Regions from separate parts of the Luteibacter sp. CQ10 genome, predicted to be linked through region 2. Evidence: predicted binding sites of a transcription regulator. Region 2 holds the regulator's gene; each other region holds the start of a gene.
What was found. The regulator HrcA, encoded in region 2, represses chaperone genes, less so after heat shock. The targets are predictions, from matches to a motif close to TTNGCACTCNNNNNNNNNGAGTGCNAA.

Region 1 (7,065 bases), on a different contig from region 2:
GATCAAGCGGATGAAGAAACGCGTGGTCGTACTCGATCACGGCAAGCTGGTGGCCGACGTGCCCGCGACGGAGGTCGTATGAACGCCGTCCGCGAGCCGCGTCGCGCCCCCGAGCCGGAAAAGACCCGCCGCAGCGGCCCGCACAAGGTGGGCGCCTGGCGAGAGCACCATGCCTGGAGCCTGTCGATCAGCCTGCGCCGTCTCGGCGCGCGCCCGCTCGGCACGTTGCTCACCGTGGCGGTGATGGGTGTGGCGCTCGCGTTGCCGCTCGCTTTCTACCTGTTGCTGGGCAACGTGCAGCGCATGGGCGACGCGCTGGGGCGCAACCAGACCATCAGCGTGTTCATGAAAACCGGCCAGAACGCCGGCATGGCCGAAACGGCGGCGTCCGCGTTGCGCGGTCGCCCCGAAGTGGACGAGATCGTCGTGCGCACGCCGAAGGACGGCCTCGACGAACTGGCCGAGGTGCAGGGTTTCTCCGGTTCGCTGCAATCGCTCGACGCCAATCCGTTGCCTTTCGTGCTGTCGGTGAAACCCAAGCCGGGCCTTTCCGCCGACGCGGTGGCAAGACTGGTCGATGCCATGAAAAATACGCCTGGCGTGGACATGGTGCAGGACACCGGCTCGTGGCGGCAGCGCCTCGATGCCCTGCTCGGCGTCGGTACGCGCGCGGTCACGATGCTGGCGCTGCTGCTCGGCATCGCCGCGCTGCTCGTGGTGGGCAACACCATTCGCGTGGACATCCTCAGCCGCAGCGAGGAAATCGGCGTGCTGCTGTTGATCGGCGCCAGCCGGCCGTTCGTGCGTCGCCCTTATCTTTATGCCGGCGCGTGGCTGGGCTTCCTCGCCGGCGTACTGGCCGTGGTGCTGGCGGCGGTGCTCGAACTGGCCATGGCCGGACCGGTGTCGCGCCTGAGCGCGGCCTACGACGGCAGCGTGAGTTTCGGCGGCCTGCCGGGCTGGTTGTTCGTCGCGGTACCGTTCGCTTCCGCGCTGCTGGGCTGGCTGGGTGCGCGGCTGGTCAGCGCCCGACAGATACGCCGCATGGCGGCGGGCTGAGGAGGCACCGTGGGGGCGGGCATTCACGTGGACACGGCGGCGGGAGCGTCGCCACGCATCCTCGTCGTCGACGGTTCGAAGGTCGTGCGTCAGCTCATTTCGCGCGTGGTGCTGGCCGAAGTGCCCGGCGTCGAGATCGTAGGCGTGTCCACCGGCTCGGAGGCGCAGGGCGAACTGCAGCGTGGCGTGTTCGACTTCGTCACCGTCGCGCTGCGCCTGTCGGACATGGACGGGCTCGAACTGGCGCGTTACGTGCGCGAATCGGCGCCGCAGATCTACATGCCCATCGTGGTGGTGTCCGGCGACGTCGAATCGCGCCTGCATCGTCGCGAGCTGGGCGAATACGTCACCGACTACTTCGACAAGTCGCTCGGCTTCGAGGCCCTCGCGGAGTTCATTCGCGGCTACGTCGCGCCGGAAGGCGGGGCCGAGGGCGAAGTGCTTTACGTCGAAGACAGTCGCGTCGTGGCGCTCGCCACGCGACGCATGATGGAAAAGTACGGCCTCACCGTGCACCACGTGATCAGCGCCGAGGATGCGCTCAGTCACCTGCGCGTCGCGCGGGCGCGGGGCGACATCGGTGCCGACGTGGTGCTGACCGACGTAAGCCTCAAGGGCGAACTCACCGGCGGCGACCTCGTCGAGCGCATCCGCAACGAGTTCGGTTACGGGAAGGGCCGGCTGCCCACGCTGGTGATGACCGGCGACGAAAACCCGGCCAACCAGACGGCCCTGCTTCGCGCGGGCGCCAACGACCTGGTGGAAAAACCGGTAGAGGAAAAACTCCTGATCACCAAGCTGCTGTTCCAGCTGCGCGTGGCGCGGCACCTGCGCGAAAGGACGCACGCGTGAACGACCGCGTCAAACTCGAGCCCTCGTGGAAGGAGCGCATCGGCGCCTACCTCGACCGCCCCGACATGCAGGCCCTTTCGGCTTTTCTCCGCGACGAGAAGGCGAACGGCAAGGTCATCTACCCGCCGGGGCCGGAGATCTTCAACGCCTTCACGCACACGCCATTCGACCGCGTGCGCGTGGTGATCCTCGGGCAGGATCCGTACCACGGCCCGAACCAGGCGCACGGCCTCAGCTTCTCCGTGCGTCCCGGCGTGCGCGTGCCGCCGTCGCTGCAGAACATGTTCAAGGAAATCCACGACTGCCTGGGCATCGCGCCGCCGGATCATGGCTGCCTCACGCCGTGGGCCGACCGGGGCGTGCTGCTGCTCAACGCGGTGCTCACCGTCGAAGCCGGACTGGCCGCATCGCACCAGGGCAAGGGCTGGGAAGGGTTCACCGACGCGGCCATCGACGCGCTCAACCGCGAGCGCGAGGGCCTGGTCTTCATGCTCTGGGGCAGCCACGCCCAGAAGAAAGGCCAGCTGATCGACGGCAAGCGTCATGGCATCCTGCGCAGCGTGCACCCTTCGCCGCTGTCGGCGCACCGCGGCTTCATGGGCTGCGGGCACTTCGCCAAGGCCAACGCCTACCTCGAAGCGCGCGGCGAGCCACCCATCGACTGGTCGCTGCCGCGCCGCTCCGAGCTGGAAGCCGTTTAGCCATCGAAGAAAGCGTGCGCAGGAACGACGAGCTACGGGATTCCCCCGCGGGTCGAAAACCCTCACGTCGTTCCTGCGCACGCAGGAACCCAGCGCCTTGCGCCGGGTTCTCGCGGAAGAAGGGTTCGGCTCTGGCCTAGCCTCCGCGCCGCTCCCTGGCCAGCCGCTTCTGCTGGTACGGATAGAAGCGGTGTTCGCGCAGTTCGTGTTCGATTTCTTCCAGGCTCTTGCCCATCGTCTCGGGCACGAGGAAATAGACGAACGCCAGCGCGCCCACCGAGATCACCGCATACAGCCAGAACGTGTGCGTGGCACCCAGCGAGGTCACGAGGGTGAGGGTGGTGAGCGTCACGATCAGGTCGAACGTCCAGTGGCTGAAGGCGCCCAGGCTCGCGCCCTTGCCGCGCACGAAGAGCGGATACACCTCCGAATTGATCAGCCAGATGCACACGCCGAAGCTGCCGCAGTTGAGCATCATGTAGGCGGCCAGGCAGCCCACGGTCACCCAGCGGCTGAAGTCCGTGGCCGGCCCCTGGCCCTGGAACAGCCAGCCCATCACCACCAGGGCCACGATCGAGCCGGGGATCATCCACAACAGGTAGCTGCGCCGGCCGATGCGGTCGACCAGGAAGCTGCCGATCACCGTCATCACCACCACCAGCACCGTGCTCGCGCCGGTACCCAGCACGGCCGCTTCATCGGAGAAGCCCGCCTTGGTGAGGATGGTGGGCGCGTAATAGATGAGCGCGTTGTTGCCGGTGATCTGCGAGAACATCGAAATACCCGCGCCGACGATCACCGCCGGGCGGATCCAGGGCTTGGTGATGTCCTTCCAGCTTCCGGTGGGTTCCTTCTGCGCCACCGTCTCGATTTCCGCCACTTCCGCGCGCGCCGCCGAAGCGCTGCCGCGCACGCGCTCCAGCACGCGCAGGGCGTCGTCCCTGCGGTGTTCCGCCACGAGCCAGCGCGGGCTTTCCGGCAGCCAGGCCATGCCGGCCAGCAGGATCACGGCGGGCACGACGCCCAGGCCGAACATCCAGCGCCAGTGCTCGCCGAGCACGAAGCCGGTGAAATAGGCCACGGTGATGCCGAACACCACCATGAACTGGAACAGCGTCACCATCTTGCCGCGATGCTTCGACGGCGCGACCTCGGCGATGTACACCGGGATGATCTGCGTGGAACTGCCCGCGGAAAGGCCCAGCACGAACCGCGCGGCGACCAGCCAGCCCACGCTGGTCGCCATCGCCGAGGCGATCGATCCGATCGCGAACACCACGCCCACGAAGATCACCATGCGCCGCCGGCCGAGGCGGTCGGAGAACGGCCCCGTGGCGAGGCAGCCGAACAGGGCGCCGAAGATGATCGCGCCGGTCACCAGCTGCTTGGTGGTGTCGTCGAGCGCGAACTGCCGGCCGAGGCCGAGCAGCGCCACGCCGATCACGCCGGTGTCGTAGCCGAACAGCAGGCCGCCGAGGGCGGCGATCACCGCGATACCGACGACGATGCCGGTGGAAGAGGAGGCGGCGGTATCCGCCGGTTGGTCTGGGGTTACCGCGTGCATGCAAGACTCCCTGGTTGATGCCGTGTCATGACGCCACCCAGGCACCCAGGCGGACGTGGAAGTCCGCGTGGTGCGCCGTGGCGGCGATGCGGCGAGCGTTCGGCTCGTCGGTGTGTTCGATCCAGTCGAGCGCGGCCTGGCGTTCGCGGCCGTAGCGCATGTGACGTTCCAGCAGCTGGGTGCGGCGTTGCGCGTCGTCCACCTCGACGAACCACGTCTCGTCGAGCAGTCCGCGAATGTCCGCCCAGGGGCCGTCCTCCATCAGGAGGTAATTTCCCTCGGTGATGACCAGCTGCGCCTCGGCGGGAATCGGCACCTCACCGGCGATGGGTTCCTCGATCTCTCGGTGGAACGCCGGGGCGTACACCGTTTCCCCCGCCATCGGCGAACGGAGCCGGCGGAGCAGGGCGACGTAGCCGGCGGCATCGAAGGTGTCGGGGGCCCCCTTGCGGGCGGCGCGGCCAAGGCGGCGCAGCTCGGCGTTGGCCAGGTGGAAGCCGTCCATCGGCACTCCGACGGCCAGGTCGCCCAGCTCGGCGAGGAGGGCCGCCGCCAGGGTGGATTTCCCGGCCCCCGGCAATCCGGCGATCCCGAGGATGCGCCGTCCACCCTTGGCCAGCAGCGCATCGAGTCGTTCGCGGACATTTGGATCGATCATAACGACGGACCGTAGCACTGCCGACGGTGTACGGTCGATAAAAAAGCGAGTGGCTGTAACCCACGGTCGCCGTAGGGCGAATAGTTCCTGAACCGAGAGGTACAGCTATTGACCTGGGTGGGTCATTTCTGTACTATGGCGTACAGATAAGGCCGAACGAACTTCGGCAGGGGTTAGCAGTCCCATGGTGGGACTGCTAATCTGCCCCAAGACTTTCAGGAGGTTCCACACATGTCCCAAGCCCTCGCTACCCGTAACTACGGGCTCCCGAGCGTCGTCGGCAGTCTGGATTCCTACATCGCGGCCGTCCATCGCATCCCGGTGCTCAGCCTTGACGAGGAACAGGCGCTGGCGCGGCAGTTCCACGACGACGCCGATCTCGACGCCGCCAAGAAACTCGTGATGTCGCATCTTCGCTTCGTGGTCCACGTGGCCCGCGGCTACAACGGTTACGGCCTGCAGCTTTCGGACCTCATCCAGGAAGGCAACATCGGCCTGATGAAGGCCGTGAAGCGCTTCGACCCCGACCAGGGCGTGCGTCTGGTCAGCTTCGCCGTGCACTGGATCCGTGCCGAAATGCACGAGTTCATCCTGCGCAACTGGCGCATCGTGAAGGTGGCCACCACCAAGGCGCAGCGCAAGCTGTTCTTCAACCTGCGCAAGAGCAAGAAGCGCCTGGGCTGGATGAACGCCGAGGAAGTCCGCGTGGTCGCCAACGACCTGGGCGTGCCCGAGGCCACCGTCCGCGAGATGGAATCGCGTCTCTCGGGTCGTGACGTCGGCTTCGAAGCCCCGGCCGACGCCGACGACGACGAGAAGCCGGCCCCGGCCGCCTTCCTGGTCGACGAAGGTGCCGATCCGTACGACAACCTGGCCGAGGCCGACGCCTCGGACAACCAGATGGGGGCGCTGTCCTCCGCGCTGGCCAATCTCGACAGCCGCTCGCGCGACATCATCCAGCGCCGCTGGCTGGCCGAGGACAACAAGGCCACGCTGCAGGACCTCGCCGACGAGTACGGCGTGTCCGCCGAGCGCATCCGCCAGATCGAGGCGAATGCCATGAAGAAGATGCGCGTCGCCATCGCCGCGTAAGGCGAAGATCGGCGTACCATCCGAAAACGGCCCCCTCGGGGGCCGTTTTCCGTTGTCCGAGACGTGGGAGAACCGAGGATGCCCAGGGCCCTGGTCATCGAAGACGATGAAGTGACCGCCCGCGACATCGTCGCGGAGCTGGGTGCGCACGGATTGACCGCCGACTGGGTGGCCAACGGCCGCGAAGGCCTCGACCGCGCCCTGGCCGACGGTTACGACATCATCACCCTCGACCGCATGCTGCCCGGCATGGACGGCATCGACGTGGTGTCCGAACTGCGCAAGCGGGCGGTGGATACCCCGGTGCTGATGATCAGCGCGCTGTCCGACGTGGACGAACGCGTGCGCGGCCTGCGCGCCGGCGGCGACGACTACCTCACCAAGCCCTTCTCGCCCGACGAATTGTCCGCGCGCGCCGAAGTGCTGCTGCGCCGCCGTCGACGGGCGAACGGCGGCGAGGAAACCCGCTTGCGCGTCGGCGACCTCGAGCTCGACCTGGTCCGCCACAATGCCCTGCGCCAGGGGCAGCCGCTCACGCTGTTGCCCACCGAGTTCCGCCTGCTGGAATTCCTCATGCGCAACGCCGGCCAGGTGGTGACCCGGCAAATGATCTTCGAGCACGTGTGGGGCTTCCATTTCGATCCGGGCACCAACGTGATCGACGTCCATATCGGCCGCCTCCGTCGCAAGATCGACGGCGCCGGCCAAGCGCCGCTCATCCGCACGGTGCGCGGCTCGGGGTACACCCTTGCGCCCGCTGACTGACGCCTGGCGTTCGGCCACCTCGCGCCTGATCATCATCTACGGCGCGCTCTTCGCCATCTGGTGCGTGGTGCTGCTGGGCGTGGTGCAGTGGGAGGCGTCGCGCTATCTCTCCAGCGTGGTCGACCAGATGCTCGCCGCCCGCATCCACTACCTCGAGCGCACCGACCAGAGCAGGCTGCGCGACACGGTGGACGCCGCCGGCGCGATCGATTCGCAGGGCTACATGTGGGCGGGCCTGTTCGACGCGAAAGGCAACCGCCTCGCCGGCAGCATCGCGCGCATCCCGAAGGAGCTGACCGACGACGGCGTGGCGCGCCCGCTCGAAGCCGGCCTGGCCGACCTCACCCGCGAAGGCGATTCGCGCACTCGCGCCA
Region 2 (7,065 bases):
GGGCCGCGTCGCGAAGCTGGCGGGCGAGCTGGTCCAGCCGCTGGTTGGCGGCGGCGAGGTGAGTGTTCTGCTGGGCCACGCGCTCGCTGCTGCGTCGCAAGGCGTCGGTGGCGGCGCCGAGCATCAGCGTGCCGGTGCCGGCCACGGCGAGGAACAGGTGGGCGGCCGCCGAGGCGGTACCGCGACCGATCATGTCCTCGGTCACGTTGAGGCCTACGCTGGTGATGAGCAGCACCAGCCCCGCGCCGCGCCAGCCGTGGCGAAACGCGAAGAAGAGAACGGGGGCCAGCGAAAGCACGCGGGCGAACTGCGGCTGCGGCGAGTACTCGGCCAGAGTGACGAGGATGGCGAGCGAGGGCAGCATCACCAGCAGGCCGTCGAGCATCAGCTCGGCGAGGGCGCCACGGGTGGGGCGTTCGCGGAAGACCAGGATCAGGGTCGGCACCACGAGCAGCACGCCCAGGTAGTTGCCGAGCAGGTCGCTGCCGAAGGTGGTGCCGAGCATCTCCACCGGCGCGGCGGGGTGCAGCGAGGCCATCATCGCCGCGTTGCCGGCGGTGGCCACGGTGGCGGTGACCATGGCCGACAGCAGCAGTCGGGCCACGTCCTCGGGGGTGTTGAGACTCGCGTGCAGGTGCGCTCGCCGCAGCAGCCAGAGGCAGGCGGCGACCATCAAGGGCTCGGGCGTGTCGCCCAGCACGAAGCCCGCGCCGCCGATGGGCAAGCCGCTGCGCCATTCGCAGAACGCGCTGGCCGCGATCTCGGCGCCGAGCACCCAGGTCCAGTCGCGCGTGCGCAACAGCAGCAGCGCGCCGAAGCGCAGGCCGAAGGGAAGAACCCAGTAGGGTTGTTCCGTCGGCCACAACATGATCCAGGCCAGTGCATAGCCGATGGCGATCAAGGGGCCGGCGAAGCGGGAAAGTGCGCGTAGTCGCATGCCGGGATGTTACACGCGAGGCACCCCTTTCCGGCCCCTGGCTTTTGTCCATGCGCACGCGTGCGGTTTGCCTGTTACATTCTCGTCATGCCTAGAATCGTCTTAGTAGATGACCACGCCATCGTGCGCGAAGGGTTCAAGCGACTCATCGAGTTGGAGCCCGATCTCGACGTGGTGGCCGAAGCGCGCAACGCCGACGAGGCCGTCGACGCGGTGACCCAGCAACGGCCCGACCTGGTGGCCGTGGATCTCTCGTTGCCGGACGGCAGTGGCCTGCCGCTGATCGAGCACCTGGCGAGCATCGCGCCCGACATGCGCATCGTGGTGCTGAGCATGCACGACGGCGAGCCTTACGTGTCGGAGGCCCTGCGCAGGGGCGCGCGGGGGTACGTCACCAAGGGCGTGGCGCCCGAGGAGCTGGTGGCTGCCGTGCGCGCGGTGCTTTCGGGTGAGCAATATCTGAGTTCGGACCTGCGTGAACGCCGCTCGTCGCGGCCGTCCACCGAACTCGACCCGATCAGCCGCCTGACGGCGCGGGAGCGGGAGGTGTTCCTTCTGCTGGCCGCAGGGCGTGCGCCCAAACAGGTGGCGGCCGAGCTGGGCATCGGGCAGAAGACGATCTACATCCACCGCGCGGCGGTGATGAACAAGCTCAACGCGGGGTCGGAACTCGATCTCTATCGGATGGCGCAGGAGCGCGGCCTGATTCGCGCCTGAGGTGACTGGATTCGCCGATACGATCGGCTCCCACCCCTCCGGTAGCAGCGTTACAACCGAAGGGATGGGAGCCGATCGTATCGGCGATTCAACCTTGTGCCCGGTCCAGCATCTTCTTCGCGTGCGCGCGGGTTTCCTTGGTGATCTCCACCCCGCCCAGCATGCGCGACAGCTCGTCGCGGCGGCCATGGGCATCCAGCGCCTGGATACGCGTGCGGGTCGCCTCGCCATCGCTTTCCTTGGACACGCGAAGATGGGCGTGGCCCTGGGCCGCCACCTGGGGGAGGTGGGTGACGCACATCACCTGCACCTTGTCGCCTAGAGCGCGCAACTTCTGGCCCACCACTTCGGCCACGGCGCCGCCGATGCCGGTGTCGACCTCGTCGAAGATCATGCAGCCGATGTTGTCGTTGCCCAGCGTCGCCACTTCGATGGCGAGGCTGATGCGCGCCAGTTCGCCACCGGAGGCCACCTTGCGCAGGGGGCGGGGCGGTTGGCCGGGATTGGCGCTCACCAGCAATTCGCAACGCTCGCGGCCCTGCGGATCGGGTTCGTCGCCGTCGGCCGGTTCGAGCGATACCTCCAGGCGTCCCCCGGCCATGCCGAGTTCGCCCATGAGGCCGGCCACGGTGGCACCGAGGCGCTGGGCGGCTTCGATGCGGGCTGTCGAAAGCTCGGCGGCGGCGGCGTCGTAGTCGACTCGCAGGCGGTCGCGCTCGCGCCCCAGGCGCTCCAGTGCGTCGCCTGCGCCTTCGAGTTCGGTCAGGCGCTCGCGAACCTCGTCGGCCTTGGCCGAAAGCTCCTCGATGGGCAGGCGGTAGCGTCGGGAAAGGTCGTGCAGATGAGTGAGATGGGTGTCCACCTCGGCCAGGCGCTCGGGGTCGAGCTCGACATCCTGCGCGTAGCGGCCCAGGCCGTCCACGGCCTCGCCCACCTGGATCTGCGCGCTGTCGAGCAGCTCGAGGGTGGGCGCCAGCGTGGCGTCCAGTTCGGCCAGCCGCGACAACTCGGCATGCGCGCGAAGCAGGGCGCGGCCGATGGCGAATTCGCTTTCGCCGTCGAGGAGTTCCACCACGCCGTTGGCGCCTTCGGCGAGGCGGCCGGCGTTGGCGAGGCGGCGATGCTGGGTTTCCAGTTCTTCCAGCGCCGCGGGCGCGAGCGCCCAACGATCGAGTTCGTCCAGCTCGTGGCGTAGGAGGTCGATCTGGTGGTCGCGGTCGTCGCCGCCGGACAGCGTACGGATGCGATTGACCGCCTCGCGCCAGGCGCGGGCGAGGTCGCGCACGCGGGCGACGCGGTCCTCGTTGCCGGCATAGGCGTCGAGCAGGGTCATCTGGTGCTGGCGCGAGAGCAGGGCCTGGTGCTCGTGCTGGCCGTGGATCTCGACGATGAGCGCCGCCAGCGCCGACATCTGCGCCACGCTGGCCGGCCGGCCGTTGATCCATCCGCGCGTGCCGCCCTCGGCGCGGATCACCCGGCGCAGCTGGCAGGTGTCGCCGTCGTCGAGCTCTTCCTGGCGCAACCAGCCGGCCGCCTCGGGCAGGCCGGTGAGGTCGAATTCGGCGGCCAGCTCGGCGCGGTCGCTGCCGGCGCGCACCATGCCGCTGTCGGCGCGCGCACCGGCCAGCAGCATCAGCGCATCGACCAGGAGGGACTTGCCCGCGCCGGTTTCGCCACTGACCACGGTCAGCCCTGGACCGAAGGCGATCTCGGCTTCTTCGACGACGGCGAACTGACGGACGTAGAGCGAGGTGAGCATGGGCACCGGGCGGGGGATGGAATCGCGCCGATTGTAGCCGGAGGCGCGTCGCAGAAGCCGAGACTTGCAAGCTGACGGTCGAGACCTTATTGATAGCGCGACGTTCAGACCCCTTCCGGCCCCTTCCAACGCGCATGAATCCGTTTTCCGGTCACGACATCGATGCTCGCGCGCGACGGCTGCTGCGGACCCTGATTTCCCAATACCTCTCCGACGGCGAGCCGGTCGGCTCGCGCACGCTGGCGAAGTCGTCGGGCCTGGAAGTGAGCCCGGCCACCATCCGCAATATCATGGCCGACCTCGAAGAGGCCGGCCTGGTGGCGTCGCCGCATACCTCGGCCGGCCGGATCCCCACGCCGCGGGGCCTGCGCCTCTTCGTCGACAGCCTGCTCGAGCTCAAGCCCCTGCCGCGCGACGACATGGCCCGGTTGCAGGGCGGCCTGCCGCCCCACCAGACCACCACCCGCGACCTGCTGGGCAACGTGTCGAACCTGCTCTCGGCCATGACCCGCTTCGCCGGCGTGGTCACCGTCCCGCGCCAGGGCGATTTTCCCCTGCGTCACATCGATTTCGTGAGCCTGCCCGATGCCCGTGTGCTCGTGGTGCTGGTGTTTTCCGACAACCAGGTGCAGAACCGGGTGGTCCAACTGGCCCGGCCCGTCGAGGCGGGCGAGCTGGAGCGCACCGCCAACTACCTCAATGCCCATTTCACGGGGTTTCGCCTGGCCGACATCCGCGCCCACCTGGCGGCGGAGTTGCGCGCGGCGGGCGGTGAGCTGAACCGCCAGCTCTCCGGCGTGGTGGAGTTGGCCACGGCCTCGTTCGGTGCCGACGACGCCGACGACGTGCTGGTGAGCGGGCAGACCAATCTCATGGGGTATTCGGAGCTGGCCGACATCGACCGTCTCCGCGACCTCTTCGACGCCTTCCAGCAGAAGCGAGAGCTGCTGCAACTGATGGAAATGTGCGTCAAGGCGCCCGGCGTGCGCCTGTTCATCGGCGAGGAATCGGGCTTTTCGGCCCTCGACGGTTGCAGCATCGTGACCGCCACCTACGGCACCAACGGCCGCATGCTGGGCGCCATCGGCGTCATCGGACCCACCCGGATGGCCTACGAGCGCGTGATCCCGGTGGTACAGGCCACCGCCGGACTGCTCAGCGACGCCTTGAATCGCGCCGCGGCGACCTCATAAACCGCCCCGGGAGGCGGGTTTACTATTTCCCGCGAATGTTCGGCCCTCCTCGGGAGGGCCGGTGAGCTGACATTTGGAGTAGACATGCAAAACAACGATCCCCACGCGCCGGGCCAGGCCGCTGAGAGCCCGGACGACGGCGTGAATGCCGACCTCGAGGCCTTGACCGCCCGCCTGGGCGCCCTCGAGACCGAGTTGTCCCAGGCGCGCGAGACCGTGCTGCGCGAACGGGCGGAGATCGAAAACCAGCGCCGCCGCCTTCAGCGCGACCTCGACCAGGCCCGCCGTTTCGCCAACGAAAAGCTCCTGGGCGAGTTGCTGCCGGTCTACGACGGCATCGCACTGGGCCTGGCCAACGAGAACGCCGACGCGAAGACGTTGCGCGAGGGCCTGGAGCTCACGCTCAAGCAGTTGGAGAAGGTCACCCAGGCCAACGGCCTCACCGTGGTCGATCCGCTGCACCAGCCGTTCAACCCCGATCACCACCAGGCGATCAGCGCGGTCGAGTCGAACGAGCATGCACCCAACACCGTCGTGGCCGTGGTCCAGAAGGGCTTCGTGCTGAACGACCGTCTGCTGCGTCCGGCGCTCGTCGCCGTGGTGCGCGACAACTGATCGAACGAGGCGCCCGAAGCCGCCCCAGGCGCTTCGAAGCGATCTCACAAGGCATTGAATCGATGGGGCGAAGCCCCACTTTCATCACAGCAGCGGCCGCGGGGGCCGCATTGATATTCGGAGCAACTTGAGCATGGCCAAGATCATCGGCATCGACCTCGGTACCACCAACAGCTGCGTGGCAGTGATGGAAGGTACGACCGCTCGCGTCATCGAGAACGCCGAGGGCGATCGCACCACGCCGTCCATCGTCGCGTTCACCAAGGACAACGAAGTCCTCGTCGGTGCGCCGGCCAAGCGCCAGGCCGTCACCAACGCCAAGAACACCTTCTACGCGGTGAAGCGCCTCATCGGCCGCAAGTTCACCGACGCCGAGGTGCAGAAGGACATCAAGCTCGTTCCCTACGGCATCGTCGCGCATGACAACGGCGACGCCTGGGTGCAGACGGCCGACGGCAAGAAGATGGCGCCGCAGGAGATCTCCTCCAAGGTGCTGATGAAGATGAAGAAGACCGCCGAAGACTTCCTCGGCGAGTCGGTGACCGAAGCGGTCATCACCGTGCCGGCCTACTTCAACGACAGCCAGCGCCAGGCCACCAAGGACGCCGGCAAGATCGCCGGCCTCGACGTCAAGCGCATCATCAACGAGCCCACCGCGGCCGCGCTGGCCTATGGCCTCGACAAGAGCTCCACGGCGGACCGCAAGATCGCCGTGTACGACCTCGGCGGCGGCACGTTCGACGTGTCCATCATCGAGATCGCCAACGTCGACGGCGAGAAGCAGTTCGAAGTGCTCGCCACCAACGGCAACACCTTCCTGGGTGGCGAAGACTTCGACAACCGCGTCATCGATTACCTCGTGGACGAGTTCAAGAAGGAGCAGGGCATCGACCTGCGCCAGGATCAGCTCGCCCTGCAGCGCCTGAAGGACGCCGCCGAGCGCGCGAAGATCGAGCTCTCCTCGTCGCACCAGACCGACGTCAACTTGCCATACGTCACCGCCGACGCCTCGGGCCCGAAGCACCTGAACATCAAGCTGACCCGCGCCAAGCTCGAGTCGCTGGTGGAAGACCTGGTCAAGGGCACCATCGAGCCGTGCCGTACCGCGCTCAACGACGCCGGCCTGCGCGTGTCCGACATCCACGAGGTCATCCTCGTCGGTGGTCAGACCCGCATGCCCAAAGTGCAGGAAGCGGTGAAGGACTTCTTCGGCAAGGAAGCGCGCAAGGACGTCAACCCGGATGAAGCCGTGGCCGTCGGTGCCGCCATCCAGGGCGGCGTGCTGGGCGGTTCGGTGAAGGACGTCCTCCTGCTCGACGTCACCCCGCTGTCGCTCGGCATCGAGACGATGGGCGGCGTGATGACCAAGCTCATCGAGAAGAACACCACGGTGCCGACCAAGGCGTCGCAGGTGTTCTCCACCGCCGACGACAACCAGACGGCCGTCACCGTGCACGTGCTGCAGGGCGAGCGCGAGCGCGCCAACGCCAACAAGTCGCTGGGCAAGTTCGACCTGCAGGGTATCCGCCCGGCGCCGCGCGGCACGCCGCAGATCGAGGTCACCTTCGATATCGACGCCAACGGCATCCTCCACGTCTCGGCGAAGGACAAGGACACCGGCAAGGAACAGAAGATCGAGATCAAGGCCGGTTCGGGCCTGTCCGATGAAGAAATCCAGCGCATGGTGGCCGATGCCGAAGCCAATCGCGAGGAAGACAAGAAGTTCCACGAGCTCGTGCAGGTGCGCAACAAGGCCGACCAGCTCGTCCACGGCACCCGCAGCCAGCTGAAGGAGCACGGCGGCAAGATCCCGGCCGAGCAGCTGGCCAACATCGACGCCGCGG
Region 3 (7,065 bases), on a different contig from region 2:
CGGCCACGTCCCGGTCGCGATGGCGATCGTAGGCCTGGCTGAGCAACGGCATCTCTCGACGGCAGGGCGCGCACCAACTCGCCCAGAAGTTGAGCAGCACGCGCTTGCCGCGCCAGTCGGACAGGCGGCGAGCCTTGCCGTCCAGGCTCAGGAAGGTGGCATCGGCGGCCAGGTCGCCCACGTCGGCCACGGTCACGCCTTGCGGCGGCGGTGGGTGCAGGCGGCGGTGCTCCACCCACAGGCCCGCGGCGGCCGCGGCCACCGCGAGCCCTACGATCCAGAACGTCGGGCCGCGCGTCATCAATGCGTGGCGGCGGCCAGGGCCTGCTCGACGCGGTCGTAGGTGAGCACCGTGGAGAGCTTGCGCCCGTCGCCGCCGCCCTTCGGGTACACCACGTAGAGCGGCACGCCCACCGAGTGATACTGCTCGAGGAAGGCGCCGATGGTGGCGTTCACGTCGGTCCAGTCGCCCTTCATGTAGACGGTGCCGGTCTTCTTGAGCAGGTCGCGGAAGGCCTGGGTGTCGAGCACGGCGCGCTCGTTGGCCTTGCAGGTGATGCACCAGTCGGCGGTCATGTCGACCAGCACCGGCGTACCGGCCGCGCGCAGTTCGGCGAGCTTCGCCGGTGAGTACGGCACCGAGCCGTCGGCGGCGGTGGTGGCCGACGCGGCCTGCGCCGGCAGCCCGTGCACCGTCCACAGCGCGAACGCCGCACCGGCCGCGAGCGCGGCGCTGAAGATCCACGACAGGCCGCCGCGACGGCGTCCATACCACCACAGCGCCATGGCCAGCAGCACGCCACCGGCCAGCACCAGCGCCGAGGCGTCGGCGCCGCGCTGCTTGGTCAGCACCCACAGCAGCCAGACGGCCGTGAGGTACATGGGGAAGGCGAGCGCCTGCTTGAGTGTTTCCATCCAGCGTCCCGGACGAGGCAGCAGGCGCGCCACCGCGGGTACGAAGCCGATCAGCAGGAAGGGCAGGGCCAGGCCAAGGCCAAGTGCGAGGAAGATCAGGAAGGCCACGCCGATCGGGGCGGCGAAGGCGAACGCGATGGCCGAACCCATGAACGGCGCGGTGCAGGGGCTGGCCACCACCACGGCGAGCACGCCGGTGAAGAAGTCGCCGGAGGGGCCCGAGCGCGAGGCGAGCCCGTTGCCGATGTTGCCCAGCGAACCGCCGATCTCGAACACGCCGGACATCGACAGGCCCACGGCGAGCATCACGTAGACCAGCAGGCCCACGGCCACGGGTTGCTGGAACTGGGCGCCCCACTGCACGCCATGGCCGGCAGCGCGGATGCCCACCACCACCAGGCCCAGCGCGGCGAAGGCCACCAGCACGCCGGCGGTGTACCACAGGGCATGACGGCGCGCGGCGCCCGGGCTCTCGCCGCTTTCCAGCACGGTGATCGCCTTCAGCGAAAGCACCGGCAGCACGCAGGGCATGAGATTGAGCACGAGGCCGCCGAGCAGGGCGAGGCCGATCGCCGCGACGATGCCGACCTTGGCCTCGTCGGCGGGCTCGAGGCCGGCCGGCGGAGGCGTGGGCGCCACCTCGGCGGGCGCGTCCTTCGGCGCCGATTCCGCGGGTGAGCCGATCTGGACCGCACCGCTGCCGAGGTCGGCACTCAGGTGGCGGGTCATCACCGGGTAGCAGATGCCGTTCTCGAGACAGCCCTGGTAGGCCACGTCGAGCTCGACCTTTTTCGCCGCGTCGCCGACGCCCTTCAGGGCCACCGGCACCTCGACCTGGTCGAAATAGACGATGGTGTCGCCGAAGTGTTCGTCGTGGTGCGCGATGCCGCTGGGCCAGTCGGGCTCGCCGGCGGAGACGCCCGACGGCGAGGTCACCGTGATTTGCGTCTTGTCGCGATAGAGGTAGTAGTCCTTCGGCATCGTCCAGCGCAGTACGAGCGTCTTGCCGTCCTTCGCCAGCGCCTCGAAGCGGAAAGCCTGGTCGGCCGGCAGGGCGGCGCCCTCGGTACCGGGGGCGGCAGTGGGCGCGCCGAGCAGCGACGCACCGTCGGCCGGCGGCGCGGCAGCCGTTGCCGAAGGTGCGGCGGGCGAGGTCGGGATGGTGGATGCGCCACCGACGGTGAGCTTCAGGTGCTCGGTGTTCGGCGGGTAGCAGATCTTCGGCTCCACCTCGTGGCAGCCCTGGTACTGCACGTCGAGGGCGAGCGTCTTGTTGGCGGCATCGGCGAGCGTGTAGGGCACGGTGGCTTCGATGTCGCCGTGGTAGATCTCCACGTCGCCGAGGTATTCGTCGTGCTTCTTGATACCGTTGGGCAAGGCAGGCTGGCCCAACGTCACCGCCGACGGATCGGCCGCCTTGATCTTGATCCGGCCCCGGTAGAGGTAGTAGTCCGGCGCGATGCGCCAGTGCAGCTTCACCGTGCCCGGCTGGCTGGGGTCGGACGTGAGGTGGAAGGCCTCGGTGACCGGCAAGAGGTCGTCGTCGCTCTGCGCGAAGGCCGGCAGGGCGAAGAGCATCAGGGTGGCCGTGGCGGCCAGGTTCCGCGCGAAGCGGGCAAACGACGACATGGTGGCTCCGTGGATCGGGGGCGTCGGTGATTATGACCGGGTGAGTGCCGCGTGGCTTACGTCGACGTTGCTTTCCACCCAATCGAGGTACGGGGCGTGGCCCGCCACCACGGGCAGCGCCACGATTTCGGGTACCTCATAGGGATGGCGACTGGCCACGAACTCCGCCAGCGCCGGGTAGGCCTCGCGCGTGGTCTTGGCCATGAGCAGGGCCTCCTCGTCACAAGTGACCTCGCCCCGCCAGCGATAGGTGGACCGTACGCCGGGCAGTCGGTTCACGCAGGCCGCCAGGCCGGATTCGACGATGCTCCGGGCGAGGGTGTCGGCGGCGTCGCCCGCGGGGCAGGCGACGAGGACGACGAGGCAGTTCGTATCGGTCATGGACGATTACTCGGAATTTTTGAACCGCCAGCCCTTGAACCGTTCCGCCGCGGCGCCATCTGTCGGTCAGCGCCAGGGCCTTTACGTTTCGGGACGGGCTTTGGCAGAATTCTGGCACTCACCCCGGCCAAGTGCTAACAGGGTGTAACTTTTTCCTTTTCCATCAACCACCTGCTTGGAGTAGTCATGAGCAAGCTGAAGCCGTTGCATGATCGCGTCATCGTCAAGCGCCTCGAAGAAGAGCGCGTTTCCGCCGGCGGCATCGTCATTCCCGACAGCGCCACCGAGAAGCCCACCCGCGGCAAGGTGATCGCCGCTGGTACCGGCCTGACCCTGGCCAGCGGCACCGTCCGCGCCATGGGCGTGAAGGAAGGCGACGTCGTCCTGTTCGGCAAGTATGCCGGCCAGGAGATCAAGGTCGACGGCGAAGAGCTGGTCTTCCTGAAGGAAGACGACATCGTGGCGATCCTCGAGGGCTGAGCTTCGCTCGCCTGACGCCTCAATCCCCATTCAACGCATTACTAAGGATTCGTTCTCATGGCAGCTAAAGAAGTCCGCTTCGGCGAAGACGTCCGCGCACGCATGCTCAAGGGCGTGAACACCCTGGCCAACGCCGTCAAGGTTACCCTCGGTCCCAAGGGCCGCAACGTCGTGCTCGAGAAGAGCTTCGGCACCCCGACCGTTACCAAGGACGGCGTCTCGGTCGCGAAGGAAATCGAACTCGCCGACAAGTACGAGAACATCGGCGCCCAGATCGTGAAGGAAGCCGCCTCGAAGACCTCCGACGTGGCCGGCGACGGCACCACGACGGCGACCGTCCTCGCCCAGGCGTTCATCCAGGAAGGCCTCAAGGCCGTGGCCGCCGGCATCAACCCGATGGACCTCAAGCGCGGCATCGACCAGGCCGTCGTGGCCGCCGTCGGCGAGCTGAAGAGCCTCTCCAAGCCCACCGCCGACGACAAGGCCATCGCCCAGGTCGGCACGATCTCGGCCAACTCCGATGCCAACATCGGCGACATCATCGCCAATGCGATGAAGAAGGTCGGCAAGGAAGGCGTGATCACGGTCGAAGAGGGTTCGGGTCTCGAGAACGAACTCGACGTGGTCGAGGGCATGCAGTTCGACCGCGGCTACCTCTCGCCGTACTTCATCAACAACCAGCAGTCGCAGCAGGTTGAGCTGGACGACCCGTTCATCCTCATCCACGACAAGAAGATCTCCAACGTCCGCGAGCTGCTGCCGGCCCTCGAAGCCGTCGCCAAGGCGGGCAAGCCGTTGCTGATCGTGGCCGAGGAAGTGGAAGGCGAAGCGCTGGCCACCCTCGTGGTCAACACCATCCGCGGCATCGTGAAGGTCGCCGCCGTGAAGGCGCCGGGCTTCGGTGACCGCCGCAAGGCCATCCTCGAAGACATCGCCATCCTCACCAACGGCGTCGTGATCTCCGAGGAAGTGGGCCTGCAGCTCGACAAGGCCACCATCAACGACCTCGGCCGCGCCAAGCGCGTGGTGATCACCAAGGAAAACACCACCATCATCGATGGTGCGGGTGAAGCCGAGAAGATCCAGTCGCGCATCGGCCAGATCAAGGCGCAGATCGAAGAGACCTCGTCGGACTACGATCGCGAGAAGCTGCAGGAGCGCGTGGCGAAGCTGGCCGGCGGCGTGGCCGTCATCAAGGTCGGCGCCGCGACGGAAGTCGAGATGAAGGAAAAGAAGGCCCGCGTCGAAGACGCCCTGCACGCTACCCGTGCGGCCGTCGAGGAAGGCGTGGTCCCGGGCGGCGGCGTCGCCCTGATCCGCGCGCTCAAGGCGCTGGAAGGCCTCAAGGGCGCCAACCAGGACCAGGACCTCGGCATCGCGATCACGCGTCGCACGCTCGAAGCCCCGCTGCGCGCCATCGTCACCAATGCCGGCGAAGAAGCCTCGGTCGTGGTGAACAAGGTAAAGGAAGGCAGCGGTAACTTCGGTTACAACGCCGCGAACGGCGAGTTCGGCGACATGATCCAGTTCGGCATCCTCGATCCGACCAAGGTCACGCGCTCGGCCCTGCAGTTCGCCGCCTCGGTGGCCGGCTCGATCATCACGACCGAGGCCGCCGTCACCGAAGTGCCGAAGAAGGACGAAGGCCACGCCCACGGTGCCCCGGGCGGCATGGGCGGCATGGGTGGCATGGACTTCTAAGTCCGGCTTTCCTTGCGTTCGTCGCAAACGAAGGAGCCCTGCGAAAGCAGGGCTCTTTTTTTTGTCGTGAAAGCCGATGGGGCGGTGTCGCTCGCTCATAGCCGAGGCGCCGGGTTCCTGCGTGCACAGGAACGACGAGCTACGAGATCGACGGTTGCGCACAAAACAACCTCACGTCATTCCTGCGCACGCAGGAACAGCGCCTGTCGTCCGAGGAGGCGAAAGCGTCTCGACGATCCTTCAGTACGAAATCGTCGCGCTGGTCGCCGTCGTGCTCAACCCATACCCGCACTGCGGATTGATCCCCGACGTATCGCTTCCCTGCCACGGTGGATTGGAAACGCGCGTGTTGTTGCGGTCGTACACCTGGATGTTGCTGAAGGTGATCGGCCCGCCCGGGTATTGGCCGCACGTCGCCACGCTGTACACCTCCAGCACGCCACCGAACACCCAGGTCAGGTCGGCATAGGGATTGGTGGTGAGCGTCGAGGTGCGACCCGTGGTGGTGTTGCGCGAGTCGATCTTCCACGTCGAGCATGCTTGTCCGGCCGCGCAGGTGGAATAGGTGTCGCCGACCACGACGTCGCCGGCCTTCGCCGGCACCGGATCGCTGTGGAAGGTGGTGCCGTCCACGCAGCAGTTCCAGCTCGCCAGGGTCCATGCCTTGTCGTTATAGCCGTTCCAGCCCAGAACCGGTTGCAGGATCGACTGCACGGTGGGCAGTTGTTCCAGACCGGGGAAAAAATAGATCACCTGGTTGCTCTTGGTCGACGGCGCGGTCGGCACCGTCCATGTCGCGACGATGCGTCCGATCGGCTTGCTGCTGGTGTAGTTGGCCGCCTGGACCCAGCCGCTCTGCTCCGGCGGCGGCGTGTTCGTGAACGTATGGCGTCCATTCGCCTCGATGCGCTGGCCTTGCAGCGTGAAGTTGGCCTTGGTGCAGACCGGCGCCCGTTCGACGGCGCCGGAGGCTCGATGGATGACGCCGTCGGTTTGCACCTGGTCGCCTTCGTGCACCGTGGCCACGCAATCGGGCGAGAAATAGCCGTTGGGCGTAACGACGTAGTCGTCCGGAATGCCCGACGGCTTCGCCGACGTCGGTAGGCTGCCGACCCGGGTGAGTTGCATGGATGTCGAAAGATCTTGCGATTCGGCGGCGTGCGCCGCGATCGCTAGGGAGAACATGGCCGCCATGATGCCCGCGTGCGCCACGACCCTGCCGAGTGAAGCGAACCTCTTCATGCGTACGACTCCTGCCTTGATGTGGAAGAGTGTCCATGAAGTGCCGACCGGACCCGGTCGGCACGCGCCCCCGTGTTCCTCCACCTGCATGAGGTGGAGGAACGAGGCTAGCGGTGGGATAGGCGTCGAACTGTGACCTGCGTGGCGTTCGCGTGGTTCTTGCCGTTTACTGCTCGGCGCCGGCGGCGGCTTCGTGTTCCGCGCTGCCCGGTTGGCGGGCGACCATCGACATGTCGGGCGTGGCGTACTGGGCCATGATCGGATCGAGCTTTCGCTTCATGCGCAGCAACGCGACGTTGCCCATCGAGGTGTCGGTGGCCTTCTCGACGTTGTCTTCCGCCGGTGCGGGCGCATCCGGAGCATGGGTAAGCGCGGCGAGCCGGGGACCGATCACCTGGGTGAGCGCGAAGTAGGGGTCGTCGTGGATGCCTGCACGTTCGAGCAGACGCCCCGGAAGCATCCATGCGGCCACGTCGTCGCGCTGCGGCGCGGGGCCGTCGCCGTGCGCGTCGACGAGAATGTAGGGCACCGTCTGCGAGAGCATGTTGCCGCCATCGACGAAGCCGAGCTTGTCGTAGGCTTCCGTCAACGCGGGCAGGTGGTCGCCGTAGAACAACAGCAGCGTGGGGCGCTCGCGTTTGGCGAGCAGGTCGGCGAGGCGGCCCAGTTCCGCATCGGCGTGGCGCATGTGGTAGACGTAATTGCGCAACTGCAACT

Region 1: a site for HrcA is predicted at 5,008-5,034, ahead of rpoH (RNA polymerase sigma factor RpoH). Genes of this name have one in related genera too.
Region 3: a site for HrcA is predicted at 3,037-3,063, ahead of groES (co-chaperone GroES). Genes of this name have one in related genera too.

What each region holds. Positions count from the first base shown of each region.
Region 1 covers NZ_JAEUYM010000002.1:250,083-257,147, reverse strand. Annotated here, with positions in the region: gene ftsE (cell division ATP-binding protein FtsE) at 1-82, shown strand, start outside; gene ftsX (permease-like cell division protein FtsX) at 79-1,059, shown strand; gene JNG39_RS10040 (response regulator) at 1,069-1,911, shown strand; gene ung (uracil-DNA glycosylase) at 1,908-2,612, shown strand; gene JNG39_RS10030 (sugar porter family MFS transporter) at 2,749-4,176, opposite strand; gene JNG39_RS10025 (nucleoside/nucleotide kinase family protein) at 4,202-4,834, opposite strand; gene rpoH (RNA polymerase sigma factor RpoH) at 5,066-5,926, shown strand; gene JNG39_RS10015 (response regulator transcription factor) at 6,005-6,691, shown strand; gene JNG39_RS10010 (ATP-binding protein) at 6,675-7,065, shown strand, end outside.
Region 2 covers NZ_JAEUYM010000001.1:980,382-987,446, forward strand. Annotated here, with positions in the region: gene JNG39_RS04485 (MASE1 domain-containing protein) at 1-937, opposite strand, end outside; gene JNG39_RS04490 (response regulator transcription factor) at 1,025-1,654, shown strand; gene recN (DNA repair protein RecN) at 1,743-3,413, opposite strand; gene hrcA (heat-inducible transcriptional repressor HrcA) at 3,548-4,606, shown strand; gene grpE (nucleotide exchange factor GrpE) at 4,691-5,221, shown strand; gene dnaK (molecular chaperone DnaK) at 5,355-7,065, shown strand, end outside.
Region 3 covers NZ_JAEUYM010000007.1:111,019-118,083, reverse strand. Annotated here, with positions in the region: gene JNG39_RS20660 (TlpA family protein disulfide reductase) at 1-301, opposite strand, end outside; gene JNG39_RS20655 (protein-disulfide reductase DsbD family protein) at 301-2,544, opposite strand; gene cutA (divalent-cation tolerance protein CutA) at 2,575-2,925, opposite strand; gene groES (co-chaperone GroES) at 3,112-3,405, shown strand; gene groL (chaperonin GroEL) at 3,463-5,106, shown strand; gene JNG39_RS20635 (hypothetical protein) at 5,347-6,348, opposite strand; gene JNG39_RS20630 (LTA synthase family protein) at 6,515-7,065, opposite strand, start outside.